2 regions of the Streptomyces sp. NPDC041124 genome follow, and region 1 is predicted to be linked to the other one. Evidence: riboswitches for the same ligand, from Rfam matches in the RefSeq annotation. Region 1 holds a riboswitch; the other holds the start of a gene.

Region 1 (13,612 bases):
CGGCCGTCGCTCTGACAGTGCGCACGCCTTCCAGTGTCGGGGTGGGGGGTCCCTCCGGCCAGTGGGCGGGGGCTCGGCGGTCCCGCGGACGAGGGTCGGTCCGGCTGTCCGGGTGACTGCGGGAGGGCTCGGGCGGTGTGGCGATGGCCTTCTTCCGCCCCCGCCGCCCCTTCCCGTGCCGCCCCCTCCCGTCCCTGGGGGTTCTGCCCCCGGACCCCCCGTTCACGCGGTTCCCCGCGCCCCTAGTGGGGCTGGCCGTAGTGCCGCAGGTGCTGTTCGACCTCTGTCAGCTGGTCGCGGCTGAGGAGGGTCGGGGTCAGGCCGGGGACGGAGGAGGCGGTGAGCCAGAGGCGGCACATCCATTCCAGCTGGGCCGTGCGGTCGTAGGCCTGGAGGAGGGTCGCTCCGTGGGTGACCGTGCCGTGGTTGCGCAGCAGGCAGCCGGTGCGGCCGTCGAGGGCGCGGAGCATGTTCCCGGCCAGTTCGTCGGTGCCGTACGTGGCGTAGCCGGCGACCCGGACGGGGCCGCCCAGCGCGGCGGCCATGTAGTGGATCAGGGGCAGCTCGTCGACGAGCGTGGAGACGGCCGTGGCGTGCACGGCGTGGGTGTGCACGACGGCGCGCGCGGCGGTGGTGCGGTACACGGCGAGATGCATGGGCAGCTCGCTGGTCGGGACCAGTGTGCCGAGCACCTGCCGGCCGGAGAGGTCGACGCCCGTCACGTCGTCCGCCGTGAGCCGGTCGTACGGCACTCCCGACGGTGTGACCAGCACCGTCTCGCCGACCCGCACCGACACGTTGCCGGAGGTGCCGACGACGAGTCCGTCGGCGACGGTGCGGCGGGCGGTGCCGACGAGTTCCCGCCAGGCGTCCGCCTCCTGCGCACTCGCCCGCCGGGATTCGCCCCGGCCTCCGGTGCCCTCCGCTTGCCGCCCGTCCCGCATCCGCTCCGTCATGCGGCGATCCTGTCAGGCGGCCTGCCCACTGCGCTGTCCGGCGGAGCGTCGACCCCCTCTTACAGTCACCACGATGCCCATTCCAGTTCATCTTCCGTTCACCCTGGTTACCTACGTTCGACCAGCCAATGACTTCGAACGATTGCCTGGGTAAATGGAAAGCTTCTCGCTGATCCTCGCGATTGTGGTGGTAACCGCACTCGCGTTCGATTTCACGAACGGTTTCCACGACACCGCGAACGCGATGGCAACGACCATTTCGACCGGTGCGCTGAGGCCCAAGGTCGCGGTGGCCATGTCCGCCGTGCTGAACCTTGTGGGCGCATTCCTCTCGGTGGAGGTCGCCAACACGATCTCCAAAGGCCTCGTCGACGAGGCGGGCATCCGTCCCGAGGTCATCTTCGCCGCCCTGGTCGGCGCGATCCTCTGGAACCTGGTGACCTGGCTGGTCGGACTGCCGTCCAGCTCCTCGCACGCCCTGATGGGCGGTCTGATCGGCGCCACCGTCGCCTCCGCCGGCTTCGGCGCGGTGCACGGCGACGTCCTCGTCACCAAGGTGCTGATCCCCGCGATCGCCGCCCCGCTGGTGGCCGGTCTCGCCGCGATGTTCGCGACCCGGCTCACCTACCGCCTGGGCAGGAAGGCCGACGGGAAGGCCTCCGCGAAGGGCTACCGCGCGGGCCAGATCGCCTCCGCCGGCCTGGTCTCGCTGGCCCACGGCACCAACGACGCGCAGAAGACGATGGGCATCATCACGCTCGCCCTGGTCTCGGGCGGCGTCCTCGTCCCCGACTCCGACCCGCCGCTGTGGGTCATCGTCTCCGCGGGTGTCGCCATCGCGCTCGGCACCTACCTCGGCGGCTGGCGCATCATCCGCACCATGGGCAAGGGCCTGACCGACCTCCAGCCGCAGCAGGGCTTCGCCGCCCAGACCAGCGCCGCGACGGTCATCCTGGCCTCCTCGCACCTCGGCTTCTCCCTCTCCACCACGCACTCCGTCTCCGGCGCCGTGATGGGCGCGGGCCTGGGCCGCAAGGGCGGTGTCGTCCGCTGGTCGACCGCCACGCGGATGTTCGTCGCCTGGGGTCTGACGCTTCCCGCGGCGGCCCTCGTCGCGGCCGTCGCCGAGTGGATCTGCGGCTTCGGCAGCTGGGGCACCGCGGTCGTGGCCGTCTTCCTGGTCGCCTCCAGCTTCGCCATCTGGAAGATCTCCCGGCGCGAGGTCGTCGACCACACCAACGTCAACGACCACGACGTCCCGGGCGAGGAGCCCGGCGTGGTGACGCAGGCGATGGCCGCCGTGACCCCGCCCCCGGCGGGCATCGTGAGCGAGGAGCTCGCGGCCACCATCCCGGCACCCAACGACCCGGCGTCACCGGCCAAGACCACCGTCTGACCGCGAACCGGTACGAAGGAAGAGAAGCACCATGCAGATCGACTGGGCAGCCCTCGGCTCCGTCTTCGGCGTCAGCCTCGTGGTCACCGTGGCCCTGGTGGCCCTGTTCACCCTCGGCATCACCGGCCTGTCGCGCCGCGAGCGGGCCGCCGCGCAGGGCGAGTCCGCGGTCCTGGCCGTCACCGGCGCCTACGCCTGCTTCGCGGCGTGCGCGGCCGCGGTGGGCTACGGGATCTACCTGATCATGGCCTGACCGCGGACCGGATCATGCCCTGATCCAGGATCGCCACCGTCCGGCGGGCGGTGCGGGAGCCACGGCTCCCGCACCGCCCGCCGACGTGTGCCCGCCTTCGCCCGCGGTTCACCCACCGGAACCCCTCTGTGGATCTCGGCACACTTCAGCCTCGCAGGTCAACGGCAGGTTGACGGCCCTTCGGGGGCCGTGGTGGACTGCCACAGCCAATACGGCGGCAGGAGAGGAAGCCGGTGCGATTCCGGCGCGGTCCCGCCACTGTCACCGGGTGAACACCCGGGAGCCAGGAACTCTCACCGCCGGTCTCGTCGAACCAGGGCGCGGACACCCTGAGTGAGGACATATCGCCATGCGCGGCAGCCTGTCGAGGTCGATCAGCGACACCCCACCCCGTTCCGGGGCCGTTCCCTCCGGATCCGTCACCGGCTGACCCATGGGTGCCGATCGCGTGTTCGCGTACGGCGCCGCCGCCGGCCTCCTCGGCGACCTGCTGCTCGGCGATCCCCGCCGTGGGCATCCGGTCGCCGCTTTCGGGCGGGCCGCGGCTGCCGTGGAACGGGTGCTGTGGCGCGACGACCGGGGCCGTGGCGCCGTGCACACCGCCGTGTGCGTCTCAGGCGCCGTGGCGCTGGGCGGCCTGGCCGCCCGCTGTGTGCGCTCCTCCCCCGCCGCCTCCGTCGCCCTGACCGGCGTCGCCACCTGGGCGGTCGTCGGCGGCACCTCGCTGGCCAGGGAAGCCCGTGCCGTCGGCCGGGCCCTGGAGGCGGGGGACGTCGAGGCGGCCCGGGCACGGCTGCCGCACCTGTGCGGCCGGGACCCGCAGGCGCTGGACGCCGACGGGATCGCCCGCGCGGTGGTGGAGTCGGTCGCCGAGAACACCTCGGACGCCGTGGTGGGGGCGCTCGTGTGGGGCGCCGTCGCCGGTGTGCCGGGCCTGCTCGGCTTCCGGGCCGTCAACACGCTGGACGCGATGGTCGGCCACAAGTCCCCCCGCCACCGCCGTTACGGCTGGGCCTCCGCCCGCCTCGACGACGTCGCCGGCTGGCCGGGTGCGCGGCTGACGGCCGTGCTCGCGGCCGCCGCGGGACCGGATCCGCGCGGCGCGGTGCGGGCGTGGCGGGCCGACGCGCACCGGCACCCGAGCCCCAACGCCGGCCCCGTCGAGGCGTCCTTCGCCGGTGCGCTCGGGGTGCGGCTCGGCGGAACGCTCTCCTACGGCGGCCGGGTCGAGCACCGGCCGGTGCTCAACGGCGGCGGCCGGGCCGTCGCCGTCCCCGACATCGACCGGGCGGTACGGCTGTCACGGCGCGTGGGCTGGCTGGCGCTCGGCGCCGGTGCCCTCGCTCGGAGCGTGTGGAAGGGACGCAGGTCATGAACGGTGGGGGGCTGCTGGTCGCCGGGACCACCTCGGACGCCGGCAAGAGCGTGGTGACCGCCGGGATCTGCCGGTGGCTGGTGCGGCGCGGCGTCAAGGTCGCGCCGTTCAAGGCACAGAACATGTCGCTGAACTCGTTCGTGACCCGGGAGGGCGCCGAGATCGGGCGGGCTCAGGCCATGCAGGCGCAGGCCTGCCGGGTCGAGCCGACGGCGCTGATGAATCCGGTGCTGCTCAAGCCGGGCGGCGAGAGGTCCAGCCAGGTGGTCCTGATGGGCAGGCCGGTCGGCGAGATGAGCGCGCGCGGCTACCACGGCGGGCGGCAGCAGCGGTTGCTGGGCACGGTGCTGGACTGTCTGGAACAGCTGCGGAACACGTACGACGCGGTGATCTGCGAGGGCGCCGGCAGCCCCGCCGAGATCAACCTGCGGCGCACGGACATCGTGAACATGGGGATCGCCCGGGGCGCCGGGCTGCCCGTGCTGATCGTGGGGGACATCGACCGGGGCGGCGTCTTCGCGTCCTTCTTCGGCACCCTCGCCCTGCTGTCCCGGGAGGACCAGGACCTGGTCGCCGGGTTCCTGGTGAACAAGTTCCGGGGCGACGTGTCCCTGCTGGAGCCGGGGCTCGACATGCTGCACGGCCTGACCGGAAGGCCGGCGTACGGCGTGCTGCCCTTCCGGCACGGGCTCGGCATCGACGAGGAGGACGGGCTCCGTGTCTCGCTGCGGGGCGCCGTGCGGGAGTCGGTGGTGGCCGCGCCGGTCGGCGAGGACGTGCTGCGGGTCGCGGTGTGCGCGGTGCCGCTGATGTCGAACTTCACGGACGTGGACGCGCTGGCCGCCGAACCGGGCGTCGTGGTGCGGTTCGTGGACCGGCCGGAGGAACTGGCCGACGCCGACCTCGTCGTCGTCCCGGGGACGCGCGGCACCGTACGGGCGCTCCGGTGGCTGCGCGAGCGCGGGCTGGCCCGGGCGCTGGTGCGCAGGGCGGCCGAGGGGCGGCCCGTGCTCGGTGTCTGCGGCGGCTTCCAGATACTCGGCGAGCACATCGAGGACGAGGTCGAGAGCCGCGCCGGGCACGTGGACGGCCTCGGGATCCTGCCCGTGCGGGTGCGGTTCGCCCGCGACAAGACGCTCACCCGGCCCGCCGGCCGGGCCCTCGGGGAGCCCGTCGAGGGATATGAGATCCATCACGGGGTCGCCGACGTCCTGGGAGGCGAGGCGTTCATCTCCGACGACCATGGCCACAGCCTGGACGGCTGCCGGGTCGGGCAGACCTGGGGCACGCACTGGCACGGCTCACTGGAGTCGGACGGGTTCCGGCGGGCCTTCCTGCGCGAGGTGGCCGCCGCCGCGGGACGCCGCTTCGTCCCGGCCCCCGACACCTCGTTCGCCGCGCTGCGCGAGGAGCAGCTCGACCGGCTCGGCGACCTGATCGAACAGCACGCGGACACGGACGCGCTGTGGCGGCTCATCGAGTCCGGCGCGCCACGAGGACTGCCCTTCATTCCACCGGGAGCGCCCGCATGAGCACTGTGTTGTTGTTGTCGACCGCCGACACGGACCTGTTGGCGGCCCGTGCCTCCGGCGCCCCCTACCGGTTCGGCAACCCGACCCGCGTGGACGTGGCGGAGGAGCTGCCCGCGCTGCTGGACGGTGCGGACCTCGCCGTCGTACGGCTGCTGGGCGGCAAGCGTGCCTGGGAGGACGGGCTCGCGGCGCTGAGGGCCTCCGGGATCCCGGCGGTGCTGCTCGGCGGGGAGAGCGTGCCGGACGCGGAGCTGATGGCGGAGTCGACGGTGCCGGCCGGTGTGGTCGCTCAGGCGCTGCGCTACCTCGTCGAGGGCGGCCCGGAGAACCTGACCGAGCTGGCCCGGTTCCTGTCGGACACCGTGCTGCTGACCGGTGAGGGCTTCGAGGAACCGCGGAAGATGCCGGAGTACGGCGTCCACGGCGAGCGTGCCCAGGAGCGGGGCCGCCCGACGGTCGGCGTGCTGTTCTACCGCGCCCACGAACTGAGCGGCAACACCGCCTTCGTGGACACGCTGTGCGACGCGATCGAGGCGCGCGGCGCCAACGCCCTGCCGGTGTACTGCGGTTCGCTGCGCGGCGCGGACCCGGGACTGTACGAACTGCTGGGACGGACGGACGCGCTGGTCGCCACGGTGCTGGCGGCCGGCGGCACGCACGCCTCGCAGGCGTCGGCGGGCGGTGACGAGGATGCCTGGGACGTCGGCGCGCTGGCTGAGCTGAACGTCCCGGTGCTGCAGGGGCTGTGCCTCACCTCCTCGCGCGCCGCGTGGGAGGAGTCCGACGCCGCCCTGTCCCCCATGGACGCGGCGATGCAGGTCGCCATCCCCGAGTTCGACGGACGGCTGATCACCGTCCCGTTCTCCTTCAAGGAGCAGGGCCCGGACGACGTCCCGGTGTACGTCGCCGACCCGGAGCGGGCCGCGCGGGTGGCCGGGATCGCCGTGCGGCACGCCCGGCTGGGGCACAAGCCGAACGCGGAGAAGAAGCTCGCGCTGGTCTTCACCGCCTACCCGACGAAGCACTCCCGCGTCGGCAACGCGGTGGGCCTGGACACGCCCGCGTCGGCGGTCCGGGTGCTGGACGCGCTGCGGGAGGCCGGCTACGCGGTCGACGGCTACCCCTCCGGCGGTGACGAGCTGATCCACCGGCTCATCGAGGCGGGCGGGCACGACGTGGAGTGGCTGACGGAGGACCAGCTGGCCGCCGCGCCCGCGCGGGTGCCGCTGGCCGACTACCGGGCGTGGTTCGAGAAGCTGGACCCAGAGCTGCGGGACGCGATGACCGAGGCGTGGGGAGAGCCACCGGGGTCGCTGTACGTCGACGGGGACGACATCGTGCTGGCGTCCCTGCGGTTCGGGAACGTCGTGGTGATGATCCAGCCGCCGCGCGGCTTCGGGGAAAACCCGATCGCGATCTACCACGACCCCGACATGCCGCCGTCGCACCACTACCTGGCGGCCTACCGCTGGCTGGAGAACAGCTTCGGCGCCGACGCGATCGTGCACATGGGCAAGCACGGCACGATGGAGTGGCTGCCGGGCAAGGGACTGGGGCTGGGCGCCGGATGCGCCCCGGACGCGGTGCTCGGCGACCTGCCGCTGATCTACCCGTTCATCGTCAACGACCCCGGCGAGGGCACCCAGGCCAAGCGGCGCGGGCACGCGACGGTGGTCGACCACCTGGTGCCGCCGATGGCGCGGGCCGACACGTACGGCGATCTGGCCAAGCTGGAGCAGCTGCTCGACGAGTACGCGCTGGTCTCCGACCTGGATCCGGCGAAGGCGCCGGCGGTGCGCGCGCAGATCTGGACGCTGGTGAAGACCGCCGAACTCCACCACGACCTGCACGTGGACGACCAGCCGGACGACGACGACTTCGACGAGTTCGTCATGCACATCGACGGCTACCTGTGCGAGATCAAGGACGTGCAGATCCGCGACGGCCTGCACGTCCTGGGCGGTGGCCCGGTCGGTGAGCCGCGCGTCAACCTGGTGCTCGCGGTGCTGCGCGCCTCGCAGGTGTGGGGCGGACAGGCGAACGCGCTGCCGGGCCTGCGGGCCACGCTGGCCGAGCACTTCGGGCTGGTGGAGAAGGAGCTGCTGGCCCGGCCCGGCGCCCCACTGGAGGTGCCGGCGGAGCTGACGGGGCTGGTGGACGGTCCCGCGCGGTCGGCAGCCGACGCGGTCGACCTGCTGGAGCAGCTGTGCCGGCGGATCGCGGAGGGCATGGAGGAGCGCGGCTGGGCGGTCGGGGACAGCGCGCCGCTGGTGCGCGAGGTGCTGGGCGCCGAACTCCCGGACGCGGTGGCCGTGGTGGAGTTCGCCTGCACGGAGGTCGTCCCCCGGCTCGCCCGGACCACGGACGAGATCGGGCACGTCCTGCGGGCGCTGGACGGCGGTTACGTCCCGGCGGGACCGTCGGGTTCACCGACGCGCGGGCTGGTCAACGTGCTGCCGACCGGCCGGAACTTCTACTCCGTCGACCCCAAGGCGATTCCTTCCCGGCTGAGTTGGGAGGTCGGGCAGTCGCTGGCGGACTCCCTGGTGCAGCGGTACCTGCAGGACACGGGTGAGTATCCGAAGTCCGTCGGCCTGACGGTGTGGGGTACGTCCGCGATGCGCACCCAGGGCGACGACATCGCCGAGATCCTGGCGCTGCTGGGGTGCCGTCCGGTGTGGGACGACGCCTCACGCCGGGTGACCGGCTTCGAGGTGGTCGGACTGGAGGAGCTGGGCCGGCCGCGCATCGACGTGACGGTCCGCATCTCCGGGTTCTTCCGGGACGCGTTCCCGCACGTGGTGGGGCTGATCGACGACGCGGTACGGGCGGTGGCGGAGCTGGACGAGCCCGCCGGGTCCAACTTCGTGCGCGCCCACGCCGACGAGGACACCGCCGAGCACGGTGACCGGCGCCGGGCCACGGCCCGCGTCTTCGGCTCCAAGCCGGGGGCGTACGGGGCGGGGCTGCTGCCGCTGATCGACGCCCGCAACTGGCGCTCCGACGCGGACCTCGCCGAGGTGTACGCGGTCTGGGGCGGCTACGCCTACGGGCGCGGGCTCGACGGGCGGGCGGCGCGCGGGGACATGGAGACGGCGTTCCGGCGGATCGCGGTGGCGGCGAAGAACGTCGACACCCGCGAGCACGACCTCGTCGACGCGGACGACTACTTCCAGTACCACGGCGGCATGGTCGCGATGGTGCGGCACCTGACGGGCACCTCGCCCGAGGCCTACGTCGGTGACTCCGCCACACCCGACCAGGTGAGGACCCGGACGCTGGGCGAGGAGACGCACCGGGTGTTCCGGGCCCGGGTGGTCAACCCCCGCTGGATGGCGGCGATGCGGCGCCACGGCTACAAGGGCGCCTTCGAGATGGCGGCCACCGTCGACTACCTCTTCGGATACGACGCCACGGCCGGGGTCGTGGACGACTGGATGTACGAGAAGCTCAGCGCCGAGTACGTCTTCGACGCCGAGAACCAGGACTTCATGCGGAAGTCGAACCCCTGGGCCCTGCGCGGCATCACGGAACGTCTGCTGGAGGCGGCGGACCGCGGTCTGTGGGCGGAGCCGGACGCGGACACGCTCGAGCGGCTGCGTGCCACCTACCTGGAACTCGAAGGCGACTTGGAGGGCGACGACAAGTGACCACCCCGTTCCCGTTCACGGCCGTTGTCGGTCAGGACGACCTGCGGCTCGCGCTGCTGCTCAACGCGGTGTCACCGCAGGTCGGTGGCGTACTGGTCCGTGGGGAGAAAGGCACCGCCAAGTCCACGGCCGTGCGCGCCCTGTCGGCGCTCCTGCCGGCGGTGGACGTCGTCCCCGGGTGCCGTTTCTCCTGTGCCCCCGGCTCCCCCGACCCCGCGTGCCCGGACGGGCCGCACGAGCCGGGGGCGTCCGCGTCGCGGCCGGCGCGCATGGTCGAGCTGCCCGTCGGCGCCTCCGAGGACCGGCTGGTGGGCGCGCTCGACATCGAGCGGGCGCTGGCGGAGGGCGTCAAGGCGTTCGAGCCGGGTCTGCTGGCCGACGCGCATCGCGGGATCCTGTACGTCGACGAGGTCAATCTGCTGCATGACCATCTCGTCGACCTGTTGCTGGACGCGGCGGCGATGGGTGCCTCGTACGTCGAGCGCGAGGGCGTCTCCGTACGGCACGCGGCGCGGTTCCTGCTCGTCGGGACCATGAACCCGGAGGAGGGCGAGCTGCGTCCGCAGCTCCTCGACCGGTTCGGGCTGACCGTCGAGGTCGCCGCCTCGCGCGAGCCCGGCCAGCGGGTCGAGGTGGTCCGGCGGCGGCTGGCGTACGACGACGACCCGGCCGGCTTCGCCGCCCGCTGGGCCGGCGAGGAGTCCTCCGTACGGGCGCGGATCGTGGCGGCGCGGGAACTGCTGCCGTCGGTGCGGCTCGGCGACGCGGCGCTGCGGCAGATCGCGGCGACCTGCGCGGCGTTCGAGGTGGACGGCATGCGCGCCGACATCGTGATGGCGCGTACGGCGACCGCGCTGGCCGCGTGGGCCGGGCGCACCGACGTGCTCGCCGAGGACGTGCGGCAGGCCGCGCTGCTGGCGCTGCCGCACCGGCGGCGGCGCAACCCCTTCGACGCGCCCGGACTCGACGAGGACAAGCTCGACGAGACGCTGGAGGAGTTCGGCGGGCCCGGTGAGGACGGGGGCGAGGACGATCCCGACCCGGGACCGGACGGCGGTCCGGGTGGACGGCCGGCACCCGATGAGGGCCCTCAGGGCGAGGGTGACACCGCTGCCCGGCCCGACGCCGGCGAGGGCGGGGAACCGCAGGCGGGGTCCGGTGCCGGGGAGCAGTCCGCCGTACGGGCCGCGGAGCCGTTCCGCACGAAGGTGCTGAACGTGCCGGGCGTCGGTCAGGGAGCCGCCGGGCGGCGCTCCCGCGCACGCACCGAGCAGGGGCGGACCACCGGGGCACGGCGGCCGCGGGGGGCGCTGACCGCGTTGCACCTCGCGGCGACCGTGCGGGCGGCGGCTCCGCACCAGCGGGCACGGGGACGGTCCGGGCCGGGGCTGGTGGTACGCCGGGACGACCTGCGGCAGGCCGCGCGTGAGGGGCGTGAGTCGAACCTGGTGCTGTTCGTCGTGGACGCCTCGGGGTCGATGGCGGCGCGGCAGCGGATGAGCGCCGTGAAGGGCGCCGTGGTGTCGTTGCTGCTCGATGCCTATCAGCGGCGGGACAAGGTGGGTCTGGTGACCTTCCGGGGGTCGGCGGCCGATGTGGCGCTGCCGCCGACCTCGTCGGTGGACGCGGCGGCGGCCCGGCTGGAGTCGCTGCCGACGGGCGGGCGCACACCGCTGGCGGCCGGACTGCTCACGGCGCACGACGTGCTGCGGGTGGAGCGGTTGCGGGATCCGGCGCGGCGGCCGCTGGTGGTCGTGGTGACGGACGGACGGGCGACCGGTGGTCCGGAGCCGGTCGCGCTGGCGGGGCGGGCGGCGCGGCTGTTCGCGGCCGGCGGGGTCGCGTCGGTGGTCGTGGACTGCGAGTCGGGGCCGGTGCGGCTGGGGCTCGCCGGGCGGCTCGCGGGTGAGCTGGGCGGCAGCGCGGTGACGCTGGACGAACTGCGGGCCGATTCGATCGCCGGGCTGGTCAGGGACGTGCAGGGGACTTCGAGGAGGGCCGCGTAGTGCCGAAGGGGCAGCCGAGTGTCGTACCCGACGACGGTCTGACGACGCGTCAGCGGCGCAACCGGCCGCTGGTCGTCGTGCACACCGGCGTGGGGAAGGGGAAGTCCACCGCCGCCTTCGGGCTGGCGCTGCGGGCCTGGAACCAGGGGTGGCCGATCGGGGTGTTCCAGTTCGTCAAGTCGGCGAAGTGGAAGGTCGGCGAGGAGAACGCGCTGCGGGTGCTCGGCGCCTCCGGTGAGGGCGGGACCGTCGACTGGCACAAGATGGGCGAGGGCTGGTCCTGGGTCCAGCGGGATCAGCAGATGGACAACGAGGAGAAGGCCCGGGAGGGCTGGGAGCAGGTCAAGCGGGATCTCGCCGCCGAGACGTACCGGCTGTACGTGCTCGACGAGTTCGCCTACCCGATGCACTGGGGGTGGGTCGACACCGACGAGGTGGTGTCCGTGCTGCGGGAGCGGCCGGGGACGCAGCATGTGGTGATCACGGGGCGGAACGCGCCCGGCGGGCTCGTGGAGTTCGCCGACCTGGTGACCGACATGTCCAAGGTCAAGCACCCCATGGACGCCGGGCAGAAGGGGCAGAGGGGCATCGAGTGGTGACCTCCGTACCCCGGCTGGTGATCGCCGCGCCCTCTTCGGGCAGCGGCAAGACCACCGTCGCCACGGGGTTGATGGCCGCGCTCACCGCGCGGGGGCTCGCGGTGTCCCCGCACAAGGTCGGGCCGGACTACATCGACCCCGGGTACCACGCGCTCGCCACCGGGCGTGTGGGGCGCAACCTCGACGCGTACCTGTGCGGTCCGGAGCTGGTCGCTCCGCTGTTCGCGCACGGTGCGCACGGGTGCGACATCGCCGTCGTCGAGGGTGTGATGGGGTTGTACGACGGGGCGGCCGGTGAGGGCGAGCTGGCGTCCACCGCGCAGGTGGCGAAGCTGCTCCGGGCGCCGGTCGTGCTCGTCGTCGACGCGTCGTCGCAGTCGCGGTCGGTGGCGGCGCTGGTGCACGGGTTCGTGAGCTGGGATCCGGAGGTGCGGGTCGGGGGCGTGATCCTGAACAAGGTCGCCTCGGACCGGCACGAGGGGTTGTTGCGGGAGGCGCTGGACTGCGTCGGGGTGCCGGTGCTGGGGGTGCTGCGGCGGGCCGCGCGGGTGGAGACGCCGTCCCGGCATCTGGGGCTGGTGCCGGTGGCCGAGCGGGGCACCTTGGCCGTCGAGGCCGTCGCGGCGATGGCCGCTCAGGTCACCGGCGGGTGTGATCTGGCGGCGCTGGTCGCGTTGGCGCGGAGCGCGGGGCCCTTGGCGGGTGCGGCGTGGGATGCGGCTGAGGTGGTTTCCTCGCCCCCGCCGCCCCTTCCCTCCCCGTCCCCGGGGGCTCCGCCCCCGGACCCCCGTTCGGCCCTGGACGGGCCTCGTCCTCAAACGCCGGACGGGCTGGGAGAAGGCGGGCCTCGTCCCGAAGCGCCGGACGGGCTGGGAGGAGGCGGGCCTCGTCCCGAAGCGCCGGACGGGCTGGGAGAAGGCGGGCCTCGTCCCGAAGCGCCGGACGGGGGCGGAGGACCCGGGCAGGCTGTGCGGGTCGCCGTTGCCGGTGGGGCCGCGTTCACGTTCTCGTACGCCGAGCACGCGGAGTTGCTGACCGCCGCCGGGGCCGAGGTCGTCGTCTTTGATCCGTTGCGGGACGAGGAGCTGCCGGAGGGGACGGCGGGGCTGGTCGTCGGCGGGGGGTTTCCCGAGGTGTACGCCTCGGAGCTGTCGGCCAACGAGGCGCTGCGCGGGGCCGTCGCCGAACTCGCCCTCGGCGGGGCTCCGGTGGCGGCCGAGTGTGCCGGGTTGCTGTATCTGTGCCGGGAGCTGGACGGGCTGCCCATGTGCGGGGTGCTGGACGCCTCCGCGCGGATGTCGGAGCGGCTGACCCTGGGGTACCGGGACGCCGTGGCCGTGAGCGACAGCGTGCTGGCCGGCGCCGGTGCGCGGATGCGGGGGCACGAGTTCCACCGGACCGTCGTCGAGCCGGGGGCCGGGGCCGAGCCGGCCTGGGGGATGCGGGCGCCCGAGCGGCGCGTCGAGGGTTTCGTACAGCGTGGTGTGCACGCGAGCTATCTGCACACGCACTGGGCGTCCGAGCCCGGTGTCGCCCGTCGGTTCGTGGAGAGGTGCCGGACGTCATGAGCAGCAGGCTGATCGGGGTCGGCGTGGGGCCCGGGGACCCGGAGCTGGTGACCGTCAAGGGCGTCAACGTGCTGCGGGCCGCGGATGTCGTGGTGGTGCCGGTCCTGGACTCCGGGGAACGCGGGCGGGCCGAGGCGACCGTGCTGCACTACGTGCCCGCCGGGAAGGTCGTCCGGGTGGTGTTCGCGCTGAACGAGCGGACCGACCGGGCGCGGCGCGAGGCGGCCTGGGACGCCGCCGGGGAGCGGGTCGCCGGGCTGCTGCGGGAGCACACGGC
Region 2 (5,636 bases), on a different contig from region 1:
TCACCCGCTCGCCCCGGACCAGCACCCACTCGCTGCGCAGCCGCGCCCACTCGTCCAGCACGGTGTCGGTCTGCACCATCAGGTCGTCGCCCCGCCGCACCACCTTGGGTGGGGTGACCCTGCGGGCCAGAAGTACCTTCCCGGCGAGATCCAGGACGAGCGTGCCGCCGGGAGCCAGGCAGGTGTGCATGGTGCGCAGCACGCGCGCGTTGGGGAAGCAGCAGACACTGGGCGGCTGCCAGCAGCCAGAACCAACCGGTGTGTCCGGCCCGTTCGCCGAGGCCGTACAACTGCCCGCCCAGCACGCCGCTCGCGCAGGCGCCCAGGCCCGCGACCAGCCGCTGCCGGCCGAAGACCACGGCGTCGGAGCGAGGGCTGCGGCGCAGTGCCTCCAGGTCGTTCTTGAGGAACAGCACGATGTCGCCCAGGGTGATCAGCGCCCCGCCCGCCAGCAGTGCCGTCCGGGTACCGGCCGCCAGCACGGCCAGGCCCGTCGCCAGGCCCGTGAAGCCGACCGCGAGGGCGAGGGCGTGCGGCATGCGCAGGATCAGGCCGGACGCGAGTGGCTGGACGACGATGACCAGCGTGAAGCAGAGCAGCAGCACCACGCTGTAGAACGCGCTGGAGGCGCGCTCGACGGCGTACACCGCCAGGAAGTGCTGGAAGTGGAAGTAGAGGTAGAACGCCAGGGCGTTGGCGACGAAGGGCAGGAGCGCCACGCCGGCTAAGAGACCCGAGGGGACCGTTTCCCTTGATCCGGCGGGGTCTTCCCCTTCTGTCCCGGGCAGCCGCGCATGTCCCACCGTGACCGTGAGAAACAGCGCCGTGACGGCCGCGAACAGCCAGCCGGGCGACGACAGGACGAACGGCCCGGCGATCAACGGGCCCACGGCCATGCCTGCGTTGAGTGCCGCGTTGCCCGCCGACAGGAACGCCGGGCGGCGCTCGTCGTCGACCCCGTGCACCAGGTACGCCTTGTTCGCGGGCAGGTAGAGCGCGGCACCGCAGCACGTCAGGAAACGGGCGGTGCGTACGACGAGTGCCCACAGCATCGTGCGGCGCAGCCCGATCCGGTCCGCGAGGGCTCCGCCGACGATGCCGCCGGAGAACTGCACGAGCGATGCCACGGCCAGGACGACGCCGACCGTGCCGAGCCCCATCCCGAGCCGTTCGTGCAGGAACACCGACATGAACGGCAGGACCATGAAGCTGCCGAGCGGAATGAGGAACGAGCTGAGCAGGAGGAACCGCAGCGGGCCGGTGAGCGGGAACAGCGAGTCCCGCAGGCCCGGTCCCCGGGTGGTGCGCTCACCCACCGGGCGCCTCCCGGCCGGCCGGGTCGGTGAGTACCCGCAGGGCGCCCGCGGCGGCCACCGCGCGGTGGGTGGCGAGTTCGGCGATCTCCGCCTCGGCGTACACGATGCCCGCGTAGCCGCGGCTGTCGTCCAGGTGCTCGATGAGGTCGCCGGTCTGCTTAACCGGGTACGAGGCGGGCGTTCCCGGCATGTTGTCGAGCCGGTCGAGCCCGGCGACCCCGGTGAACACGCCGGGTGCGGCCGGATAGCCCAGAACGAAGGCGACGGCCGGACCACCGGGCAGGTCCGCGTCCATGAGCCGGGGGCGGCGGCTGAGCGCGGCCTCGCGTACACGTTGACGCCGAGCGCCCGGCACATGCCCTCCCCGACCAGGGCGCCCCCGATCCGGGGATCGACCTCCACCACCTCCGGGCCGTCGGCGGTCAGCACGAACTCCACGTGTGCGAACCGGTCGGTGTAGCCGATGGCGGCGAGCATCCGGTCGAGCCAGCGCTCCAGCGATGTCCGCTGCGGGCCCGGGAAGGCGACGGGGAAGGCGGTGATCTCCTCCCGGAAGTGCGGCTCCGGTGACATGAGTCGACTGGAGACGCCCAGCAGCCGGGTGCGGCCGTCCCAGGTGAGCGTCTCGGCGCTGTACACCGGCCCGCTGAAATAGGGCTCGGCGAACAACCGCCCCTTCAGGTCCCGACCGGACGCCTCGGCCAGCGCCGCGTCGAGTTCGCCTTCGTCACGGACCAGCCACACGTTCTGGCTCCCGGTGCCCGCCGTGTCCTTGAGCACGAGCGGCGGTCCCATCTCCTTGAGCAGCAGCCCGCGCGCCTCGCGGTCCGGCTCGGCGTTTTCGACGGCCCGTCCGCGCGTGAGACCCACCTCGTGCAGCCGGTTGCGTACCGCGGCCTTGTCCCGGGTCAGCCGCAGGACGGCTGAATCGAGACCGGGCAGGCCGAGGCGTTCGGTGAGGGCAGCGCCGGCCAGGGTCCAGGTGTCGGTGGAACTGATCAGGCCGCGCAGTCCCAGGGTGCGCCGGAGCAGATCGGCGGTTCGTTCCACGTCGAAGGTGTCGGTCACGACGACGTCGAGGGCACCGTCGGGCAGCCGGTCCAGTTCGTAGGCGTAGTAGGCGGGGTCCCGGGTCAGCAGCAGCAGGCGCTCGCCGAGCCGGTCGGCGGCACGGACCAGACGGCCGAGGCCGAAGGTCAGTGACTCCAGGCAGGCCACGGTCATGCCGCCCGCTCCTTCCAGTGGGCCGGGCAGGGAGTGCGCTGCCACGTCATCCTCGACCAGGGCATGGTCATCTCCTCCGGACTGCGGACCTCGAGGGGTTTCAGCGCGGCCGGATCCAGGGCCTCGGCGTGCCGGGCGAACACGCGCTCCACGTAGCGGTGTCCGGTATCGGCCCCTATCACCAGGTGCAGTCGGTCGAGGTGGCGACGGGCCTCGTACGTCGCCGTCAGATAGCCGGCACCGGTGGACAGCCCGGCGAACACCGCGTGCTCGCGCAGCAGGGCGACGGCGCCGGACATGGCGTGGGTGAAGTCCAGCCAGTGCACGGTGTCGTAGAGATGGTGGCGGACGTTGTCGAAGACGATCGACGAGCCGATGCCGGCGATGATCGCCTCGGGATCGTGGTGGTCCTGGCTGCCGAAGGTGACGCTGCCGAAGGGCTGGACGCCGACCAGACGCACCGAGGGGTCGGTAACACGCAGGTGTTCCACGATGCCGCCGGTCGAGGCTCCGGAACCCACCCCGCCGACGACGGTCAGCGGCACGGCCGGGAACTCCGCCGCGATCCGGTCGGCGACCTCTTGGTAGCCGAGGTAGTGGACGTCGTCGTGGTACTGGCGCATCCAGTGGTGGCCGGGACGCCCGGCGAGTATCTCGCGCACCCGCCGCACCCTCAGTTCCTGGTCGAGCTTCAGGTTCCGCGACGGTCTGACCTGTTCCACCGTGGCGCCGAGGATCTCCAGTTGGGCGAGGGTGGTGGCGTCGACGGTGGTGGACGCGACGATGTGGCACCGCATGCCGTACCGGTGGCAGGCCAGTGCGAGGGCGTAGGCGTAGATGCCCCTGGAGCTGTCGATCAGGGTCTGGCCCGGACGGACCGTGCCTCGCTCCAGCAGATGACGGACGGCGGCCAGGGCCGAGTAGATCTTCATCGACTCGAACCGCAGCAGGACCAGGCCATCGGTGAGCCGGACGAGGTCCGGGACTTTCAGGGCGTCGGCGATGTGGGGGTGGATCACCCGTAGCCTCCTTGGGCGAAGGTGCACTGGTGGCCGAGCGAGTGGAAGAACGCGGAGAGTTCGGACTTGACCTCGGCTCGCGGGCGTGAGGCGAAGAGATAGCCGGCCAGGCAGCCGGTGTGGGCGACGAAGACGCCGTCGGCGCCGAACCGCTCACGGTGGGCGTGCAGGCTGCCGAAGGTCGCCTTGGGCAGCACCTCCTGAGACAACGCGGCGCTGGTCGTCGCGGCACGGGCGACGGCGGCCGGGTCTCCCGAGTCGAAGCCCTTCACCAGATCGGTCAGGCACCGTCGGTACTCCTCGCCGCGGCGCCTGTAGTGGTCCAGCAGCAGGGGAGTGACGGCGGCGGTGTCCACCGTGCCGGGTTCCGTGACGAAGGCGGTGTGGAAGCCGAGGCCCGGGCCCAGTCGCCGCACCACCCGGTGCCGCCCGCTGAGGTACAGGGCGAACTCGTCGAGGAAGACGCTGTCGGCGCGCTCGATGCCGGCCAGGACGCCGAGGACCACGTCCGTGTCGTACGGCAGGGAGAAGACGCGGAACAGACAGCGCAGCGTCGCCACGATGTCCGCCGTGGAACTGGCCATCCCCACGCCCACCGGCAGTTCGGAGCGGGTGTGCCAGTCGCCCGGTGGCAGGGTGAGGCCGTAGTGGTCGAGGAAGAGCCGCGCCGCTGCCACCGACTTCTCCCCGAGGGGCGGGGCATGTGGCTGAGGACCGGCCGCCGTCCTCGGTGTGAAGTACACCCAGGAGTGACGGTCCACGGGAAAGGACACCACCGCGATCTCAGGGTCGGTGCCCGCACGCAACGGGCCCTGGTACAGCTCGCCCAGAGTGCCGTGGCAGACACCGGACACCGTGCCGCCGGACACGTCAGGTTCCCGGAGGACGCCCGCGGCGGGTCCGAGTGTCGTCGGCCCCGGTCCGTCGGACGGCACGTGGACCCGGGGTCGGTACGGCCGACGCGAACCGGCTGGGTTCCGCACACCGTCCTCCTCCGTACCGGGCCTTGAACACCGAGAGGGAAGGAGGCGCGGCCATACGCACGACGTACGACCACCCATACCGCCGACCCAGTCCACGAGGTCACGTGCACAGCCCGCGCGGGACGCGGGCGCAGTGGCAGGTCTTCGGACTCGCGGGCACGTCCTCACCGTTCGAGGACACCTACCGGCCGTCTCTTCCCCGGCCCTGACGCGGGCCCAGTGACATCGACGGCTTTCGTTCCCACTTACCGCTGCGGGACAGTCCCGGATTCGCACCGGGTTCTCTCTTGCGTCGCACCACCGGACGTCCGGGCGGACGGGAGGCGCGAACCGACTGCGTGTATCAGCGCAGAGGCGCTCGTATTCCTGCGACAGTGGGGCTTCGGCGGTTGTCTTGAATGTGGAGGGGAGGCAGAAACCAGGTGTGCCCCGCGCAGTTCTCGTGGCGGCTCTGGCCGGACAACACCTCTGGGGATCACTCCCTCATCAGCCAGACTTGTTGCCTCACGCCACATGCGCACCGCTGCTGCGATGGCCCGTGCCCGGGAGGCCCCTGATGACATCGGACACGAGGCCGGACGAAGACGGGGCAGCAGTCCCGCCCGGAAGGCAACGGCTTCCCGGCGACCGCGTCGCCCTGCGCGGCGACCTGCGGGCCGCCCTGCCCGACGCCACCGCGGCGGTGGTGGTCACCGTGCTCGTGTTCGCCCTCCTGTGGGCGCGCATGGAATCGGGTGCTTCGGACACCGTCGCGGTCATGCCGTTCATGGACGACCCCGGCACCTACTGGATGTACCTGCTCAGCCAGGCGTTCGGATGGTCGGGACTGCTGTGGGCCTGGGGCACGGTCATGCTCGGTCTGCTCCTGTCGGGACCGCGCCCCGCCCGGCTGCCGGTCTCCCGGCAGGTACTGGAGCGCTGGCACCGCACCACCAGCCTGACGACCATGGCCCTGATGTTCGCGCACGCGCTGATGTTCGCGGCCGAACTCGTACGCTACGAGACGAAGGTGGACTGGGCGGAACGGCTGTGGGTGGCCTTCGCCGACAGCTTCGTTCCCGGCTGGTACGACTCCGGCACCGGCGAGATCGCCA

What was found. A riboswitch is a leader RNA that binds a small molecule or an ion and turns the genes downstream of it on or off. The one in region 1 is predicted to bind cobalamin.
Region 2: it holds a riboswitch for cobalamin, as region 1 does, so the genes downstream of both, ACZ6A9_RS15195 (GHMP family kinase ATP-binding protein) here and ACZ6A9_RS04660 (cobalamin biosynthesis protein) in region 1, are expected to answer to the same signal.

What each region holds. Positions count from the first base shown of each region.
Region 1 covers NZ_JBVIYR010000002.1:57,596-71,207, forward strand. The annotation lists gene ACZ6A9_RS04640 (alpha/beta hydrolase) at 1-25, opposite strand, end outside; gene ACZ6A9_RS04645 (class II aldolase/adducin family protein) at 243-956, opposite strand; gene ACZ6A9_RS04650 (inorganic phosphate transporter) at 1,111-2,352, shown strand; gene ACZ6A9_RS04655 (hypothetical protein) at 2,384-2,605, shown strand; cobalamin riboswitch at 2,782-2,917, shown strand; gene ACZ6A9_RS04660 (cobalamin biosynthesis protein) at 3,039-3,980, shown strand; gene ACZ6A9_RS04665 (cobyric acid synthase) at 3,977-5,512, shown strand; gene cobN (cobaltochelatase subunit CobN) at 5,509-9,162, shown strand; gene ACZ6A9_RS04675 (putative cobaltochelatase) at 9,159-11,168, shown strand; gene cobO (cob(I)yrinic acid a,c-diamide adenosyltransferase) at 11,168-11,767, shown strand; gene ACZ6A9_RS04685 (cobyrinate a,c-diamide synthase) at 11,761-13,335, shown strand; gene cobI (precorrin-2 C(20)-methyltransferase) at 13,332-13,612, shown strand, end outside.
Region 2 covers NZ_JBVIYR010000005.1:76,517-82,152, forward strand. The annotation lists partial or broken gene ACZ6A9_RS15180 (MFS transporter) at 213-1,316, opposite strand; partial or broken gene ACZ6A9_RS15185 (ATP-grasp domain-containing protein) at 1,309-2,540, opposite strand; gene ACZ6A9_RS15190 (cysteine synthase family protein) at 2,537-3,559, opposite strand; gene ACZ6A9_RS15195 (GHMP family kinase ATP-binding protein) at 3,556-4,428, opposite strand; cobalamin riboswitch at 4,665-4,889, opposite strand; gene ACZ6A9_RS15200 (ferric reductase-like transmembrane domain-containing protein) at 5,099-5,636, shown strand, end outside.